Regions from separate parts of the Streptomyces sp. NPDC001852 genome, predicted to be linked through region 1. Evidence: riboswitches for the same ligand, from Rfam matches in the RefSeq annotation. Region 1 holds a riboswitch; each other region holds the start of a gene.
What was found. A riboswitch is a leader RNA that binds a small molecule or an ion and turns the genes downstream of it on or off. The one in region 1 is predicted to bind thiamine pyrophosphate.

Region 1 (6,341 bases):
CCAGGGGACGACCCGTAAGACGCTGTGGCGGCTGTTCGACGGGACCCTGGTCGAGTCCGTGCTGATGCGGTACCCGGACCGGGTCACCATGTGCATCAGCTCGCAGGCCGGGTGTGGGATGAACTGTCCCTTCTGTGCCACCGGGCAGGCCGGGCTCGACCGGAATCTGTCCACCGCCGAGATCGTCCACCAGATCGTGGACGGGATGCGGGCGCTGAGGGACGGAGAAGTGCCCGGAGGGCCTGCCCGGCTCTCGAACATCGTCTTCATGGGCATGGGCGAGCCGCTCGCCAACTACAAGCGGGTCGTGGGGGCCATCCGGGCGCTCACCGATCCCGCCCCGGACGGGCTCGGGCTGTCCCAGCGCGGGATCACCGTGTCCACCGTCGGGCTCGTGCCGGCCATCCACCGGTTCGCCGACGAGGGCTTCAAGTGCCGGCTCGCGATCTCCCTGCACGCCCCCGACGACGAACTGCGCGACACCCTCGTCCCCGTGAACACGCGCTGGAAGGTGCGCGAGGTGCTGGACGCGGGGTTCGAGTACGTCGAGAAGAGCGGACGCCGGCTGTCCATCGAGTACGCGCTCATCCGGGACATCAACGACCAGGCCTGGCGAGGTGACCGGCTCGGGCGGCTGCTCAAGGGCAAGCCCGTGCACGTCAATCTCATTCCGCTGAACCCGACCCCGGGCAGCAAGTGGACCGCCTCCCGGCCGGAGGACGAGAAGGCCTTCGTCGAGGCCATCGCCGCCCATGGGGTGCCCGTCACCGTCCGGGACACCCGTGGCCAGGAGATCGACGGGGCCTGTGGTCAGCTGGCGGCCACCGAGCGGTAATCTGGCCACCGTCCATCACATCTTCATATTCCGACAGGGGAGCGCCACAGCGCTGAGAGTGCGGCGGACAGGGCCGCAGACCCTCTGAACCTCGCCCAGGTCATTCTGGGTAGGGAGTTCGGTCATCACTCAAGCTGTTGCGCCCTGCCCGGGTCTCCCCAGCGGAGCCCGGTCAGGGCCGCGTCTCTTCCTGGCCAACCCCAGGAGGACATCCAGTGCAGAACAAGACCTTCGTGGCCGTGGCGGTCGGGCTCGGCCTGATCACGCTGTCCGCGTGCGGTTCCGGCGGCGGCACCACGTCGTCCGCGGACTCCAAGGACGTCACGCTCGTCAGCCACGACTCGTGGGCCGTGTCCAAGAACGTGCTCGCCGACTTCGAGAAGAAGACCGGGTACAAGGTCCACGTCCTCAAGGACGGCGACGCCGGGCAGGCCGTCAACAAGGCGATCCTGACCAAGGACAACCCGCAGGGCGACGTCTTCTTCGGCGTCGACAACACCCTGCTCTCCCGCGCCATCGACAACGGCCTCTTCCAGCCGTACACGGCCAAGGGCCTCGACAGGACCGGCGCCGCCTACCAGCTCGACCAGGACAGGCACCGGGTCACACCGATCGACTACGGCGACATCTGCGTCAACTACGACAAGGCGTACTTCAGCAAGCACAAGCTGACCCCGCCGCAGACCTTCGCCGACCTCGCCAAGCCCGAGTACAAGAACCTCCTCGTCACGGAGAACGCCGCCACCTCGTCGCCGGGCCTCGGCTTCCTGCTCGGCAGCGCAGGGCAGTTCGGCGACAACGGATGGCAGGGCTACTGGAAGAAGCTCAAGGCCAACGGCGTCAAGGTCGTCGACGGCTGGGAGCAGGCCTACTACCAGGAGTTCTCGGGTTCGTCGGAGGGCAGGAAGGCCGGGGGCGACCGACCGCTCGTCGTGTCGTACGCCTCCTCCCCGCCCGCCGAGGTCATCTACGCCAAGAAGCGGCCCAGCACCGCGCCGACGGGGGTGTCGTACGGCACCTGCTTCCGGCAGATCGAGTTCGCCGGGCTGCTGAGCAACGCCAAGAACCCCAAGGGCGCCGAGGCGTTCATCGACTTCCTGGTCTCCAAGGAGTTCCAGGAGGACATGCCGCTGAACATGTTCGTCTACCCCGTCGTGCAGGGCGCGAAGGTTCCCGCCGAGTTCACCGAGTACGGCAAGGCCGCCGAGCACCCCGAGACCATGGCCCCCGGCAAGATCGCCGCCAACCGTGACCAGTGGGTCAAGTCGTGGACCTCGCTCGTACTGAAGTAGTCCCTCGGAAGGACCGCGCGGGGAGCGCGGCACGGCTCGGGCTGATGGCCCTGCCCGTCGCGTTCTTCGCGCTGTTCTTCGCCTGGCCCGTGGCAGCGATCGTCGCGCGCGGGCTGAACGTGGACGGTGCCTGGCGGTTGGGGCGGATCGCGGACGTCGTCACGCAGCCGGACATCCGGCACGTGCTGTGGTTCACCACCTGGCAGGCGCTCGCCTCCACCGCGCTCACCCTGCTGCTCGCCCTGCCCGCCGCGTACGTCTTCGCCCGGCTCGACTTCCCGGGCAAGCAGGTGCTGCGGGCCGTCGTCACCGTTCCGTTCGTGCTGCCGACCGTCGTCGCCGGCAGCGCGTTCCTCGCCCTCGTCGGACACGGCGGGCTGCTGGACGACCTGTGGGGCGTGCGGCTGGACACCACGGTGTGGGCGATCCTGCTGGCCCACGTCTTCTTCAACTACGCGGTCGTCGTACGGACCGTGGGCGGGCTGTGGTCCCAGCTCGACCCCCGCCAGGAGGAGGCCGCCCGCATGCTCGGCGCATCCCCGCTGCGCGCCTGGCGGAAGGTCACGCTCCCGGCCCTCGCGCCCGCCGTGGCCGCCGCCGCGCTGATGGTGTTCCTGTTCACCTTCACCTCCTTCGGCATCGTCCAGATCCTCGGCGGCCCCACCTTCTCCACCCTCGAAGTGGAGATCTACCGGCAGACCTCCGAGGTCTTCGACCTCTCCACGGCCGCCGTTCTCACCCTCGTCCAGTTCGCCGCCGTGGGCGCGATCCTCGCCGTGCACGCCTGGACGGTACGGCGCCGGGAGAGCGCCCTGCGGCTGGTGGACCCGTCGGTGACCGCGCGCCGGCCGCGCGGTGCCGGGCAGTGGGCCCTGCTCGCCGGGGTCCTCGTCACCGTCGCGCTGCTGCTCGTCCTGCCCCTCGCCGTCCTCGTCCGCCGCTCCCTGGACGCGCCCCGCTTCGGCTACTACCGGGCCCTCGCGAACGCCGACGGCGGTACGTTCCTGGTGGCGCCCGTGCACGCGGTGTGGACCTCGCTGCAGTACGCCGTCGCCGCCACCGCCATCGCCGTCGTGATCGGAGCTCTCGCCGCCGCCGCGCTGGCCCGCCGGGACGCCGGACGACTGGTCCGGGGTTTCGACGCCCTGCTGATGCTGCCGCTCGGCGTCTCCGCCGTGACCGTCGGCTTCGGCTTCCTGATCGCCCTCGACAAGCCGCCGCTGGACCTCAGACAGTCCTGGATCCTCGTCCCGCTCGCCCAGGCCCTGGTCGGCGCCCCCTTCGTCGTACGGACCATGCTGCCCGTGCTGCGCGCGGTGGACGTACGGCTCCGGGAGGCCGCCGCCGTGCTCGGGGCCTCGCCCTGGCGGGTGTGGCGGGAGGTGGACCTGCCGCTGGTGCGGCGGGCGCTGCTGGTCGCGGCCGGGTTCGCCTTCGCCGTCTCGCTCGGCGAGTTCGGGGCGACCGTGTTCATCGCCCGGCCCGACAACCCGACCCTTCCGGTCGCCGTGGCCCGGCTGCTCAGCCGCCCCGGAGACCTCAACTACGGCCAGGCGATGGCCCTTTCGACCATCCTGATGGTGGTGTGCGCCGCCGCGCTGCTGCTCCTGGAGCGGCTGCGCACCGACCGGACGGGGGAGTTCTAGATGCCGACGGGGGAGTTCCGATGCCGCTGACCGGACGGGTGGGTGCCCGATGCTGCTGAGCCTGGATGCCGCGACCGTGCGCTTCGGCGGGCGGGCCGTACTCGACGCGGTCGATCTCGACGTCGCCGAGCACGAGGTGGTGTGTGTGCTGGGCCCCAGCGGCAGCGGGAAGTCGACCCTGCTGCGGGCGGTCGCCGGGCTCCAGCCCCTCTCCGGCGGACGGGTGCTGCTCGGCGGCCGCGACCAGTCGGGCGTGCCCGCACACCGGCGGGGCGTGGGCCTGATGTTCCAGGACCACCAGCTCTTCCCGCAGCGGGACGTCGGCGCGAACGTGGCGTTCGGGCTGCGCATGCAGGGCGTGGGGAGGGGGGAACGGGACGCCGGGGTGGGCGAGTTGCTGGAACTGGTCGGGCTGCCCGGCGCCGCACGGCGGGCCGTGGCCTCCCTGTCCGGAGGCGAGCAGCAGCGCGTGGCCCTCGCCCGGGCGCTCGCGCCCCGGCCCCGGCTGCTCATGCTGGACGAGCCGCTCGGCCAGCTGGACCGCTCGCTGCGCGAGCGCCTGGTGGTCGAACTACGGGAGCTCTTCGGCCGGTTGGGCACGACCGTGCTCGCCGTGACCCACGACCAGGGCGAGGCGTTCGCGCTGGCCGACCGGGTGGTGGTGATGAGGGACGGGCGGATCGCGCAGTCCGGCACGCCGCTTCAGGTGTGGCAGCGGCCCGCCGACGCGTTCGTGGCCCGCTTCCTCGGCTTCGACAACGTGGTCCCGGCGACCGTGGCCGGTACGGCAGCCGACAGCCCCTGGGGCAAGCTGCCGGTCCCCGACGGCTCCCCGCAGGGCCCGCGCACGCTCCTGGTCCGGCCCGCCGGGGTACGGCTCGTGGCGGCCGACACCGGCCTGCCCTGCACCGTGACCGCGCGCACCTTCAAGGGCACCCATGTGGCCGTCCACCTCCAGCCGGCGGACGGGCCACGACTGGAGGCGGCGTGCGCGCTGCGGGACGCGCCGGAGGTGGGTGACGGGGTGGGCGTGGAGTTCGACGCGGCCGAAATGGTCGTGCTCGGCTGATCGTTCCCGCCCTAGGGTGTGGGGTATGACACTGCTCGCGCATGATCGCTACTGTGACGAAATCGCCCGCCAGGTGGACCAGTTCAGGGCCCTGGTGACCTCGGCGCCCGATCTGTCGGCCACCGTGCCGACCTGTCCGGAGTGGACGCTGGAACGGCTCGCACGGCACATGGGCGGCGCCCTGCGCTGGGCGGCCACGCTGGTCGGGGCCCGGGCCCAGGAGATGCTCCCACGGGAGCAGGTGCCGCTCGGCGGGGGGCCGGAGGCCGAGGGCGACGCTGCGGCCCTCGACGCCTGGCTCGCGGAGACCGGCGAGATGATCGTCGGGGCGCTGCGCGAGGCCGGTCCCGAGGCCAAGGTGTGGTCCTGGATGGGCATGGTCACCAGCGGGTTCTGGGCCCGTCGGATGGCCAACGAGATCACCGTCCACCGCGTGGACGCCGCGCTCACCGTCGGCGCACCCTACGAGGTCGCGCCCGACATCGCCGCCGACGCGCTGGACGAGTGGCTGCAGATCGCGGAGTGGGTGCAGCGCTCCGGCGCGCGCGAGTGGGCCAACGAACTGCGCGGGCCCGCCCGCAGCATCCATCTGCACGCCACCGACGCCGCCCCGGAGCTGAACGCCGAGTGGCTGATCGAGCTGAGCGAGAACGGACTCGGCTGGCGGCGCGGGCACGAGAAGGCCACGGTCGCCCTGCGCGGCCCGCTCACCTCCGTGCTGCTCGCCTTCTACAACCGGCTGCCGCTGGACGCACCCGGCCTCGAGGTCCACGGCGAGCGTGAGGTGCTGGAGTTCTGGCGCAAGCACGCCACCTTCGGCTGAGACACGACCGCGGCCCGTCCCCTGGGGATAGGGGGACGGGCCGCGGTGGCGTACGTGTGAGGCGTCAGCCGTTGCCGCGCGCTCCACGACGCCGCATGCCGAAGTAGACCGCGCCACCGCCGACGACGACCAGCGCGCCCGCGATGCCGGCGATCAGGCCGGTGTTGGAGCTGGCACCGGTCTCGGCGAGGTTGGAGTCACCGGCTGCCGGGGACGGCACGTTGCCGACCGTGCCCGCCGGGGCGGAGCTGGACGCGGAGGCCGTCGGGGTCGGGGTCGCCGACTGGGCCGGGGCGGACGGCGTCGGCTTCGGGGAGGCCGACGGGGCCGGGGTGGGGCTCTCGCTCGTGCAGGTGGCGGCCGGGGTCGTCAGGCCGCCCGCGATGTCCTCGTCGACGTAGGGGCTGGCCGTGACGTGGACGCGGTACGTCGCGTTCGGCTTCCACTTCTCCGAGAAGGTGACCGAGGTGCCCTGGGCGGAGCCCTTGACCTCCTGCTGGCCGATCTGCTTCTCGACCCCACCGTTGTTCGTGCGGAACAGGCTGATGGTGGCAGGGGTACCGGAGGCGTCGGTGTCGGTGACGACGATGACGCCCTTTGCGGCGTCGCACTTGGCTTCGGCCTTGAAGTCACCGATTACGCATGCGGACGCGGAGCCGGACAGGCCCAGCACCAC
Region 2 (6,341 bases), on a different contig from region 1:
GAAGCTGACGGCCAGGGCGACGAGTGCCATCACACCGCGCAGCCTGCCGACCACCACGACGGCCAACGCGAAGATCCCCGCAAGCAGCGTCATGGGGAACTTCCGGTTCACGTCGGTCACCGAGTACTGCAGGTCCTTCGGCGCCGAGGGCTCGTAGGCGGCCACCACCTTCTCGCCCTGGTGCAGTTGCCGGGTCTGGTCCGGCTGCACGATCTCGGTGAACGTACGGCCCTTGTCCTTGCCGGTGTCGACCCGGACGGTCGCCTTCTTGCAGCTTCCTTTCGCCGCCTGCTCCGCCGAGGCGCCCTGGGCGGTGGAGGAGGTGTCACCGATCGTGGTCCCGCCCGAGGCGTTCACCGAACTGCAGCTCACCTCGACGACCCTGGTGACGGTGGCCTGCTGGGTCTCCCGGTCGAAACCGACGCCACTGCGCTTGTGCGGAGGGGCTCCCCCGGGCCAGAGCACCACCAGGCCGACGACGACCGCCGCGGTGAACGGGACCAGGATCGCCGCGATGACCTTGCGCAGATGCCGGGATACGGGGGCGGCGGGCCCATGGCTGTGGCCGTGGCTGTGACCGGTTCCGTGGCCATGGTCATGCCCAGGGCCGCGCCTGTGGCCGTGTCCCTGATGGAGCCCATGACCGCGACCGGCGTCAGGGCCACCTTCCCGTTCGGCGGCGTGGTCGTCGCCCTGCCCCGAGCCTGGTCGGTTGTGCGGCTCTGGCGGCCGATACGGGTACTGCTGCATCCGGGTCACCGCCCGATCATCGCAACGCGGGCAGGGGGCCCACTGTTCACCGCGCCACATATGACGCTAGCGTGGAGGCACCTTTGCACACGCGGGAGCTCGGAGCACCGGGCTGAGAGGGCGCTGACCTCCGTCACGCGATGTTTCACGTGGAACAAGCGATGTTCCATGCGGAATACCGCCAGACGGAAACCGCTGCGTCGACCGCCGAACCTGTTACCGGGTAATGCCGGCGTAGGGAGTAGGTCTCATGACCAACAAGGACGCACGCACGCCTGCCTCCGCTCAGGACGAGAAGTCCCAGGAGGCCGGGAAGTCCATCGGATGGCACAAGGCGTACGTCGAGGGTTCGCGCCCCGACCTGCGCGTGCCGGTCCGCCAGGTGCACCTCACCAACGGGCAGTCGGTCACGCTGTACGACACGTCGGGCCCGTACACCGATCCACTCGTCGACACCGATGTCCGCAGGGGCCTGCCGCCGTTGCGGGAGAACTGGATCATCACCCGCGGTGACACCGAGGAGTACGCGGGACGTCCCGTCCGTCCCGAGGACGACGGGATCAAGCACACCTCGCCGCGCGGTGGGCTGCGCAATCTGGACGCCGTCTTCCCCGGACGGCCGCGTCAGCCGCGCCGGGGCCGGGGAGGCGAGGCGGTGACGCAGCTCGCGTACGCTCGCCGGGGCGAGATCACCCCGGAGATGGAGTATGTGGCCATCCGGGAGAACGTCTCTCCCGAGGTGGTCCGCGAGGAGATCGCGGCGGGCCGGGCGGTGCTTCCGGCCAACGTCAACCACCCGGAGATCGAGCCGATGATCATCGGCAAGCGGTTCCTGGTGAAGGTCAACGCCAACATCGGCAACTCGGCGGTGACCTCCTCCATCGAGGAGGAGGTGGAGAAGATGACCTGGGCGACCCGCTGGGGTGCCGACACGGTCATGGACCTCTCCACCGGCCGCAACATCCACACGACCCGCGAGTGGGTGCTGCGCAACTCCCCCGTCCCCATCGGTACCGTGCCGCTCTACCAGGCCCTGGAGAAGGTCGACGGCAAGGCCGAGGAACTGACCTGGGAGATCTACAAGGACACGGTCATCGAGCAGGCCGAGCAGGGCGTGGACTACATGACCGTCCACGCGGGCGTCCGGCTGCCGTACGTGCCGCTCACGGCCAACCGCAAGACCGGCATCGTCTCGCGCGGTGGGTCGATCATGGCCGCGTGGTGCCTGGCGCACCACAAGGAGTCGTTCCTGTACGAGAACTTCGAGGAGCTGTGCGAGATCCTCGCCGCCTACGACGTCACGTACTCGCTGGGCGACGGCCTCCGGCCGGGCTCGATCGCGGACGCCAACGACGAGGCGCAGTTCGCGGAGTTGAAGACGCTCGGCGAACTCAACCGGATCGCCAGGCGTTTCAACGTACAGACGATGATCGAAGGCCCGGGACACGTCCCGATGCACAAGATCAAGGAGAACATCGACCTTCAGCAGGAGGTCTGCGATGAAGCTCCGTTCTATACGCTCGGTCCGCTGACCACGGACATCGCGCCGGCGTACGACCACATCACTTCCGGCATTGGTGCCGCGATGATCGCCTGGTGGGGCACGGCGATGCTCTGCTACGTCACGCCCAAGGAGCACCTGGGACTGCCCAACCGTGACGACGTCAAGACCGGCGTCATCACCTACAAGATCGCCGCGCACGCCGCCGACCTCGCCAAGGGGCACCCGGGCGCCCAGGAGTGGGACGACGCCTTGTCCGACGCCCGCTTCGAGTTCCGGTGGGAGGACCAGTTCAACCTCGCTCTGGACCCGGACACGGCGCGGGAGTTCCACGACGAGACCCTGCCGGCCGAGCCCGCCAAGACCGCCCACTTCTGCTCGATGTGCGGGCCGAAGTTCTGCAGCATGAAGATCTCGCAGGACATCCGCCGCGAACACGGCGGGAGCCGGGCCGAGATCGAGGAGGGCATGGCCCAGAAGTCGAAGGAGTTCGCAGAGGCGGGGAACCGGGTGTACCTGCCGATCGCGGACTGAGTCCGGCTGTCGGCGGTCCGTGCCACCGGATGGCCTGAAGCCGACCGGTATACGGACCGCCCGACCGCCGGGTGTCATGCCACGGTGCTGAGCCGGATCGATGGCGGGATGACGGGCCCGGGCGACGCACCCGAACCCGCCGCGGTCTGCTGGACGGCCCGGCACTGAACGGCACGACGCCGACCGGGCGGGACGACCGGAAGGCGGCACGCCGGTGGGCCGCCGGGTCGGGCCCACGTCGGTCGGGGCGCGAGCCGTGTCCTGGCCGGCGGCGTCACTCGGGCCGGTGCTCCGGCCCGCCGAAGTCCGGGCTCGTGTAGTCGGGGCTGGTGAAGCTCGGCCGGCCGGGCTGGGATCCGTCGTCAGGGCTGCTGAAACCGGGACGGTCGTACCCCAGGCGGGGCATGCGGCCGCGCGGGGCGGACGGGGTCGCGCGGTGCACGGGGGCCGGTCCCGGCTCGGCGAGCGCTTCCGTGAGGAACGGCAGGATGCCGCGCTCCAGCAGGGCGTCCCGCCAGGCCTCTCTGGCGTTGTCCAGTTCCCGGTGCGCCGCGTCCAGTGCCCGGGCCTGTGGCGAGTTGCCGTTGCGCAAGGCGGTGAGGAGCAGTCCGACGGCGGCGACGAGGATTGCGGCCGCGGTCACCGCGCCGAACACCCACCCGGCGGTGAGCATGGTCTGCGCGAAGGCCTGCCCGGGGCTCAGTGTCTTCAGGATGTAGCCGACCAGCAGGAAGATCGCCGCGGCGGTTCCGGAGAGGACGGGAGCCAGTACGGCGATGACGGCGACGGCGCCCGCGCCGGTGCTCTCGGCCGGCTCGCCGAAGGTGGTGACGAGCCCGGTGGTGGCCGAACTCTGGTCGGCGGCAGCGGAGTCACCCGAGACCGAGGGGGTCATCGCCGGCTGACGCAGTTCTTGGCGGAGCTTCACATAGTGCTGGTATTCGGCCGCGGCGGCGGCCGTTATCAGTGCGGTGGCGTTGAGCGCCATGGTGCGCAGTTGTTCGGGATTGAGCCGCTGTCCGACAGCGGCCAGTTCCGGCCGCTGTGGTGCGGAGCGCAGCGCCTCATCGAGGAGCCGCTCGAAATCCTGGCGGTCCTCGCTCTGCAGGTGCTGCGGAACGCTGTTCATGTGCATCCCCCGATGCTCCGTAGGGCTTGGGGCTCGCACGCCGGCGAGCCGTCGGGCAGAAACGGAGGGGAGCCTGCTACGGATAAGCCGATGGTAGAGCCGTGACGGCACACGGTGACAGGGGGTTGCCGGAAATTGCCCTCCGGCCTGCGGGTACTCCGACGGGGGAGACTTGCCCCGGGAACGCTCAGGTGACCAGGGGGAGTTGCCGGACCAGTAGCTTTCCGGCCATGGTCACCCCGCCGTCCATCGCGATGGCGAGCCCGTCGGCGTAGACGTGCGGACCCGCCACGACCGGGCCGGAACCCTCCTCGCCGTCCTCGGAGCCGACCTCGCCGAGCAGGTAGGGAATCGGGCTGTGACCGTGAACGATGCGGGTGCCGCCGTACGTATCGAGGAGGGAGCGCACGGCGTCGGCACCGCCCTCGTCGCGGAAGGAGAAGCGCTTGGTGAACTTGCGGAACAGGTCCCAGCACTCGTCCGCGTCGTTGCGGGTGAGGGTCTCGCGGACGGTGTCGTTGACCGCCTCGATCGAGTCGCCGTAGTCGAGGTAGGCGGTGGTGTCCGAGTGCACGAGCAGATAGCCGTCGACCTCCTCGACGGCGTCGAGGCGGGCCATCCACTGCAGATGGTGGTCCTGGAGGCGGTCCATGTCGGTCTTCTGACCGCCGTTGAGCAGCCAGGCCGCCTGGAAGGTGGCGGTGCCCGCACCGGAGTTGACGGGAGTGTCGCCGAACCGCTTGGCGCCCAGCAGCAGCAGTTCGTGGTTGCCCATGAGGGCCTTGCAGTAGCCGCCCGCCGCGGCTGCCTCGGCGGACAGCCGCATCACGAGGTCGATGACGCCGATGCCGTCGGGTCCGCGGTCGGTGAAGTCGCCCAGGAACCACAGTCGGGTGGTGCCGGCGCACCACTGGCCGGAGGCGTCGATCAGCCCCTGTTCCTGCAGTGCGGTCACCAGTTCGTCGAGGTAACCGTGGACGTCTCCGACGACGAACAGCGGTCCCGGCCCGGTCGCGGGCTGCGGGGCCGGGGCCGCGGGTGCCGTCTCGACGGACACCTGGACCGTCTCCGTCCGGTTGACGACGGGGAGGTCGCGCTGGGTGGGGGTGTAGCCGTCGGGGTATGCCTCGTCGGCCGGCGGCGCGGTGTCGCCCGGCTGGGCGGTGCGGACGTACGGACCGGTCTCGTGGACGTATGCAGGTACCCGGAAGTCGCGCAGCGTTGCCGTCCGCTCCACTTCGGGTCCCTGACCGGCCCCCTGAGTCATCAGACCCCTCCACCATCGCGCCGCATCTGCACCGCTTCGGACTGCCTGGTCGCAGCGGTCCGCGGTGTCGTGGGCCCATCATAGGAATGCGCGTCGCGCCGTGTGATGACCCAGGGGTGGTGAATCGGAACAAGACTCCAGTTCACCGCGGCTTTCGCCCCGTTTGGGCAGGTGTTCGGCGGGCTCTGCATCGACCGAACACCCGGCCCGCCGGTCGCCGGCCCGTCGAGCCCCCTCTCTCGGCCGTGCGCTTACGGGGTGAGCGCCCCGCTTTCCGGCGCTACCTCTCGTCCGGCGTCCGCGGCGGGCTGACCGTCGTGCGGGGCGAACGCCGCTGCGAGGAGGTGCGCACGATCAGCTCCGTCGGTATCACCTGCTCGACCGGCTGGTCCGATTCCACGCCCTCGATCGCGTCGATGAGGAGCTGGACCACCGCTGTGCCGATGCGGCGGGGCTTCAGGGAGAGCGTGGTGATGGGCGGCTCGGTGCTGGCGTACACCATGGACTCGCTGCAGCACACGAGCAGCAGGTCGTCAGGTACGCGGAGCCCGTAGCGGCGGGCGGCGGCCAGCAGGTCGGTGCCGTTGGGGTCGAACAGGCCGTAGACCGCGTCGGGCCGGTCGGGACGGGCGAGCAGCCGGTCGGCGGCGACGGCGCCCGCGCACGGGTCGTGCGCCGGGTAGGCCTCGTAGACCGGGTCCTGGCCGACGCGCTCGCACCAGCGCAGGTAGGCGGTGGTGGACAGGTGGGTGTACGTGTCCGTCGTCGTGCCCGTGAGCAGGCCGATGCGGCGGGCGCCGGCGTCGGCGAGGTGGTCGAGGATGCCGAGGACGGCGGCCTCGTGGTCGTTGTCGACCCAGGCCGTGACCGGCAGCGAGCCGGCCGGGCGCCCGTCGGAGACGACCGGCAGTCCCTGTCGGACGAGCTCGCTGACCACCGGGTCGTGATCGGACGGGTCGATGACGACCGTTCCGTCCAGGGCGACGTTGGACCACACGTCGTGGCGGGAGGTCGCGGGGAGGATCACGAGGGCGTAGCCACGGGCGAGCGCGGCCGAGGTGGCGGCTCGTGCCATCTCTGCGAAGTACGCGAACTCCGTGAAGGTGAAAGGTTCATCCCCGTACGTCGTCACAGTCAGGCCGATCAGACCCGACTTGCCG
Region 3 (6,341 bases), on a different contig from region 1:
GGGTCTTCGGCGCCGAGAACTCGAACGAGTACGTCGTCTTGCCGGTGGCGAGCATGTCGCGCACGGTGCGTGCGCGATCAGTCCTGGTGGAGGGGGTTCCGAGGGCCATACGGGCAGGTTAGCCAGGGGTGGGCGGTCCCCCAACCGGAGGAAGGGAATTTGCCCGAATTGTCGGCCTGCTGTCCATCCCTTGGACAGAAATCCGGACAGCGGCTCCCTCTCCGGTGCCGCTAGCCCTGCCGCAGCCGCTTCGCGAACTCGGCCGCGGCCGCTCCCGGGTCGTCGGCCTCGGTGATCGCACGGACCACGACCACCCGGCGGGCCCCCGCGTCCAGCACCTGGTCGAGGTTGGACAGGTCGATCCCGCCGATCGCGAACCAGGGGCGGTCGGTGCCCAGGCCGGCCGTGTACCGCACCAGGTCGAGGCCGGGCGCGTGGCGGCCCGGCTTGGTGGGGGTGGGCCAGCAGGGGCCGGTGCAGAAGTAGTCCACGCCCTCCTGCACGGCGGCCGCGGCGGCCTCGGACTCGGCGTGCGTGGAGCGGCCGATCAGCACCTCGTCGCCGAGGACGGCGCGGGCCGCGGGAACCGGCAGGTCGCCCTGGCCGAGGTGCAGCACGTCGGCGCGGGCGGCGTGGGCGACGTCCGCGCGGTCGTTCACCGCGAGGAGCTTGCCGTGCCGGGCGCAGGCGTCCGCGAAGACCTCCAGGTGCGCCAGCTCCTCGGCGGCCTCCATGCCCTTGTCGCGCAGCTGCACGATGTCGACGCCGCCGGCCAGGACCGCGTCCAGGAACTCGGGCAGGTCACCCTGGCGGGTGCGTGCGTCCGTGCACAGGTACAGGCGGCCGTCGGCGAGCGCGGCGCGTGCGGTGTCGGACATACGTGGGTCCCCCCTGGTCGGTGTCCCTGGCGGCTTCGGCGGGTGGCGTACGGGCCACGACGGCCCGCACGCCACCCCTCATGTGTGCGGTTCGGCTCAGACGGCGAGCGCCTGGGCGCGGCGCTTCACCTCCGTGCCGCGATTCTCGCTCAGGGCCTGCGCGGGGGTGCCGGGCAGGGTCGGGTCGGGGGTGAAGAGCCACTCGATCATCTCTTCGACCGTGAAGCCGTCGTCCCGCAGGAGCGTCAGGGTGCCGGACAGCCCCTTGACGACCTTGTCCCCGTCGATGAAGGCGGCGGGGACGTGCAGTGCGCGGTTCTCACCCCGGCGTACGGCGATGAGCTGGCCCTCCTTGACCAGCTGCCGCACGCGCGTCACCTCGACGCCGAGCTGTTCGGCGATGTCGGGGAGGGTGAGCCAGGCGGGGACGAGAGCATCGATCTTTGCGTCAATCTCGGTCACGGGATCTAGCCTAGGCGCTCCGCTGGTTCGGCCGCGATGGGTCGTCGTTCGGGTGCGGCGCCGTCGTGGCTGGTCGGGCCGTTCCCCGCGCCCCTTCGGGGCGCTGTCCCCGCCGCGGCGCCGGTCAGCCGGCCTTGGCGTCCTTCAGGGGCTTTGCCGGGTCGGCCAGAGCCTCCAGGTCCATTCGGCTGCCCGCCTCGATCAGTCGCCGGCCCTGGGCCAGATCACGCGGGCGGCCGACGGCCAGGAGGGCCACCAGGTGATCCTCGCGGAGCCAGCACACCGTCCAGGCCGGGCCCGTCGGGTCGCCGCGCCAGACCATCCGGTCGGCGGCGGCGTGATGGCCGGCGTACTGCACGAAGCGGCCGAACTGCTCGGACCAGAAGTACGGCACCGGATCGTAGACCGCCGGGGTCTCGCCGAGGATGTTCGCGGCGACCGTGCGCGGGCCCTGCAGGGCGTTGTCCCAGTGGTGGACGAGCAGCCGTGCGCCGTAGCGGGCGGAGGGGAAGGAGGCGCAGTCGCCGACGGCGTACACGTCGTCGACCGAGGTCCGCAGCCGGTCGTCGGCGAGGACGTCCCCCTGCGGGCCCAGTTCGACGCCGGAGCCGGCCAGCCAGGCCGTGGCGGGGCGGGCGCCGATACCGACGACGACGGCGTCGGCGGGCAGCCGGGTGCCGTCGGCGAGGACCACCGCGCCGGGCTCGACGCGCTCCACGCGCGCGCGGGTGCGGAGGTCGGCGCCCGCGTCGGCGTACCAGGCGGCCATGGGGGCGGCGACCTCGGCGGGCAGGGCGCCGGCGAGCGGACGGTCGGCGGCCTCCACGACGGTGACCGCGCAGCCGGCCCCGCGGGCGGCCGTGGCGAACTCGGCGCCGATCCAGCCGGCCCCGACGACCACGATCTCGTGCTGCCGGGCGAGCACCGGCTGCAGCCGTTCGGCGTCGTCCAGGGTGCGCAGCAGATGCACGCCGGGCACCCCCTCGGTGCCGGGCAGGGTGATCGGCTCGGCACCGGTGGCGAGGACCAGGACGTCGTACGGCACCGGGCCCGCCTCGGTGTCCAGCTCGTGCTCGGCGGGACGCAGGCCGAACACCTCGCAGCCGAGCCGCAGCTCGACGCCGAGGGACTCGAAGTCCACGTCGAAGGCGGAGCCCTCGGCCTTGCCGAGCAGCACGGCCTTCGACAGCGGCGGCCGGTCGTACGGCTGGTGCGGCTCCGCGCCGATCACGGTGACGGGCCCCTTGAAGCCCTGTTCCCGCAGGGCGACCGCGGTCTGCACCCCCGCCATGCCCGCACCGACGACGACCACGCGCCGCGCCGCTGACGTGCCCCCTTGCGCTGTCTGATCGCTCACCCGATCACCTTAGACACGTGACAACGCGTCAGTCAGCGGGCGTGACCGGTGACCTGTTCCACAACGCTCGTGCCGGCGCCCGCCTGGGACTCCCACTCCCAGCTCTCCTCCAGCCGCACCCGCCCGTCCGGCAGCTCCACGACCGTGGAGACACAGTGCCCGCAGGAGGTCGTCCCGTCGGCCTTCAGCTGGACGTAGCGGAAGTCCAGCCGGTCGCCCTCCCGGGTGCCGACCAGATGGCCGCGTACGACATCGCCGCCCGCGTACTCCGCCCAGATCTCGCCGTCCTTCTCGTGGTACGCGAACCGGGTGCGGGTACCCACCTGACCTGGGGCTTGGTCCGCCACGGGGGCGAGGATCAGTCCGTCGAGCGACCGGGCCATGCGCAGGGGCTCCCTTACGGGTGACGAGACGGGCGGGCTAGGGTGGCCACCGTACAAGCACTCGCGGGAGCCCGGACGCACCGGGCTGAGAGGGAGGCTGGCGGCCTCCGACCGTACGAACCTGATCCGGGTCATGCCGGCGAAGGGAGGGGCTGGACGCCCATGTCGTCACGTACGTCCGACGTCCTCGTCATCGGGGGCGGAATCATCGGCCTGGTCACGGCCTGGCGCGCGGCGCAGCGCGGGCTCGCGACCGCCGTGGTGGACCCCGGGCCCGGCGGCGGGGCCGCGCGGGTCGCGGCCGGGATGCTGGCCGCGGTCACCGAACTGCACTACGGCGAGGAGCGGCTGCTCGCCCTGAACCTGGAGTCGGCCCGCCGCTACCCGGACTTCGCGGCCGAGCTGACCGAAGTGACCGGCCACGACCTCGGCTACCGCCGCTGCGGCACCCTCGCGGTCGCGCTCGACGCCGACGACCGCGCCCATCTGCGCGAACTGCACACCCTGCAGCGGCGCTCCGGCCTGGACGCGCAGTGGCTGTCCGGGCGGGAGTGCCGGCGCCTGGAACCGATGCTGGCGCCCGGGGTGCGCGGCGGGCTGCGGGTCGACGGCGACCACCAGATCGACCCGCGGCGGCTCGCGACGGCCCTGGTGGCCGCGTGCGAGCGGTCCGGCGTGGAGTTCCACCGGGCGTGGGCCGAGCGGCTGGACGTCGTACGGGAGCGGGCCACCGGGGTGACCACGGCGGACGGCACCGAGCTGCACGCCGGGCAGGTGGTGCTCGCGGCCGGGAGCATGAGCGGACGGCTCGCGGGCGTGCCCGAGGCGCTGCTGCCGCCGGTGCGGCCGGTGAAGGGGCAGGTGCTGCGGCTGACCGTGCCGCCCCGGTACGCGCCCTTCCTGAGCCGCACCGTACGGGCCGTGGTGCGCGGCGGCCATGTCTACCTCGTGCCCCGGGAGAACGGCGAGCTGGTCGTCGGCGCGACCAGCGAGGAACTCGGCTGGGACACGACCGTCACCGCGGGCGGCGTGTACGAGCTGCTGCGCGACGCCCATGAGCTGGTGCCGGGCATCACCGAACTACCGCTCACCGAGACCCGGGCCGGGCTGCGCCCCGGCTCCCCCGACAACGCGCCGCTGCTCGGCCCGTCCGGGCTCGACGGGCTGCTGCTGGCCACCGGGCACTACCGCAACGGGGTGCTGCTCACGCCGGTCACGGGCGATGTCATGGCACAGCTGCTGGCCGACGGCGAACTGCCGGAAGTGGCCCGTCCGTTCACCCCGCGGCGCTTCGGCGCCGCCGTCCTCATGGAGCAGCCCGCATGAGCATCTCCATCTCCGTCAACGGAGAGCGCCGGGAGATCGTTCCGGGTACCGCTCTCGACAGCGTCGTACGGTCGCTGGCCCCGTCGCCCTCCGGTGTGGCCGCCGCCGTCAACGAGACCGTCGTCCCGCGCGCGCAGTGGGCGGCCACGGCGCTGGCCGAGGGCGACCGCGTCGAAGTCCTCACCGCGGTCCAGGGAGGCTGAGACATGGCCGACGATCCCTTGGTCCTCGGGGGTACGACCTTCTCGTCGCGGCTGATCATGGGTACGGGCGGTGCGCCCAGCCTCGACGTGCTGGAGCGGGCGCTGGTCGCCTCCGGCACGGAGCTGACGACGGTCGCGATGCGGCGGGTGGACCCCACCGTGCACGGTTCGGTGCTGTCGGTGCTGCAGAAGCTGGGCATCCGGGTGCTGCCGAACACGGCGGGCTGTTTCACCGCGGGCGAGGCCGTGCTGACCGCGCGGCTGGCGCGGGAGGCGCTGGGCACGGATCTGGTCAAGCTGGAGGTCATCGCCGACGAGCGGACGCTGCTGCCGGATCCGGTGGAACTGCTGGACGCGGCGGAGACGCTGGTCGACGACGGGTTCACGGTGCTGCCGTACACCAATGACGATCCCGTGCTGGCGCGGAAGCTGGAGGATGCCGGGTGTGCCGCGGTGATGCCGCTCGGGTCGCCGATCGGGTCCGGGCTCGGGATCCGCAATCCCCACAACTTCCAGCTGATCGTCGAGCACGCGCGTGTGCCGGTGATTCTGGATGCGGGGGCCGGTACTGCGTCCGATGTCGCGCTGGCCATGGAGCTGGGGTGTGCGGGTGTGATGCTCGCCTCCGCGGTGACGCGGGCGCAGGAGCCGGAGATGATGGCCGCCGCGATGCGGCATGCCGTGGAGGGGGGTCGGCTGGCCCGGTTGGCGGGGCGGATTCCGCGCAGGCACTTTGCGGAGGCGTCGTCTCCTACGGAGGGCCTGGCTCGGCTGGATCCTGAGCGACCGGCGTTCTAGTCGCCCTTCGGTCCCACGCGGACACCACGGGTGCGCGAGTGGTGTGGGAAGCGTTACAGGTCGGCTTCAGTGCCTGCGGGAAAGCGGTCTCGGCGGGGGAACTGTCGGTCGTCCCTCGTAGACTCCCCTGCGTGGATACGACCCTTCAGGACCCCCTCGTCGGCCAGGTGCTCGACGGCCGTTATCGCGTCGACGCGCGGATCGCGGTCGGCGGGATGGCCACGGTCTACCGGGCCCTGGACACCCGTCTGGACCGTGTGCTCGCACTGAAGGTGATGCACCCGACCCTCGCGGCCGACGGATCCTTCGTGGAGCGGTTCATACGGGAGGCCAAGTCCGTCGCCCGCCTGGCGCACCCGAACGTGGTGCAGGTCTTCGACCAGGGGACCGACGGGTCGTACGTGTACCTGGCGATGGAGTACGTCGCCGGGTGCACCCTGCGGGACGTCCTGCGCGAGCGGGGGGCGCTGCAGCCCCGCGCGGCCCTCGACATCCTCGAACCCGTCCTCGCCGCGCTCGGCGCCGCGCACCGGGCCGGGTTCGTGCACCGGGACATGAAGCCCGAGAACGTGCTGATAGGCGACGACGGGCGGGTCAAGGTCGCCGACTTCGGGCTGGTCCGGTCCGTGGACACTCAGACCAGCACGACGGGTGCCGTGCTCGGGACGGTCTCGTACCTCGCCCCTGAGCAGATAGAACAGGGCACCGCCGATCCGCGCGTCGACGTCTACGCCTGCGGTGTGGTGCTCTACGAGATGCTGACCGGCGGCAAGCCGCACGCCGGGGACTCCCCCGCCCAGATCCTCTACAAGCACATCCACGAGGACGTGCCGCCGCCCTCGGCCCTGGTGCCGGGGCTGCCGTACGAGCTGGACGAGCTCGTCGCCTCGGCGACCGCCCGCACCCCCGACATCCGGCCGTACGACGCCGTGGC

Region 2: another riboswitch for thiamine pyrophosphate. It lies ahead of thiC (phosphomethylpyrimidine synthase ThiC); the one in region 1 lies ahead of ACFYZB_RS27140 (thiamine ABC transporter substrate binding subunit).
Region 3: another riboswitch for thiamine pyrophosphate. It lies ahead of thiO (glycine oxidase ThiO); the one in region 1 lies ahead of ACFYZB_RS27140 (thiamine ABC transporter substrate binding subunit).

The regions. Positions count from the first base shown of each region.
Region 1 is NZ_JBIATN010000016.1:106,618-112,958, reverse strand. It holds gene rlmN (23S rRNA (adenine(2503)-C(2))-methyltransferase RlmN) at 1-835, shown strand, start outside; TPP riboswitch at 861-969, shown strand; gene ACFYZB_RS27140 (thiamine ABC transporter substrate binding subunit) at 1,051-2,127, shown strand; gene ACFYZB_RS27135 (ABC transporter permease) at 2,172-3,773, shown strand; gene ACFYZB_RS27130 (ABC transporter ATP-binding protein) at 3,823-4,842, shown strand; gene ACFYZB_RS27125 (maleylpyruvate isomerase family mycothiol-dependent enzyme) at 4,868-5,665, shown strand; gene ACFYZB_RS27120 (LAETG motif-containing sortase-dependent surface protein) at 5,730-6,341, opposite strand, start outside.
Region 2 is NZ_JBIATN010000021.1:64,804-71,144, reverse strand. It holds gene ACFYZB_RS30980 (YibE/F family protein) at 1-759, opposite strand, end outside; TPP riboswitch at 832-1,008, shown strand; gene thiC (phosphomethylpyrimidine synthase ThiC) at 1,001-2,785, shown strand; gene ACFYZB_RS30970 (hypothetical protein) at 3,060-3,920, opposite strand; gene ACFYZB_RS30965 (metallophosphoesterase) at 4,102-5,181, opposite strand; gene ACFYZB_RS30960 (LacI family DNA-binding transcriptional regulator) at 5,462-6,341, opposite strand, start outside.
Region 3 is NZ_JBIATN010000002.1:118,368-124,708, reverse strand. It holds gene metF (methylenetetrahydrofolate reductase [NAD(P)H]) at 1-109, opposite strand, end outside; gene thiE (thiamine phosphate synthase) at 231-878, opposite strand; gene ACFYZB_RS03255 (Rv2175c family DNA-binding protein) at 975-1,340, opposite strand; gene ACFYZB_RS03250 (NAD(P)/FAD-dependent oxidoreductase) at 1,465-2,697, opposite strand; gene ACFYZB_RS03245 (hypothetical protein) at 2,730-3,080, opposite strand; TPP riboswitch at 3,134-3,245, shown strand; gene thiO (glycine oxidase ThiO) at 3,243-4,406, shown strand; gene thiS (sulfur carrier protein ThiS) at 4,409-4,609, shown strand; gene ACFYZB_RS03230 (thiazole synthase) at 4,613-5,407, shown strand; gene pknB (Stk1 family PASTA domain-containing Ser/Thr kinase) at 5,539-6,341, shown strand, end outside.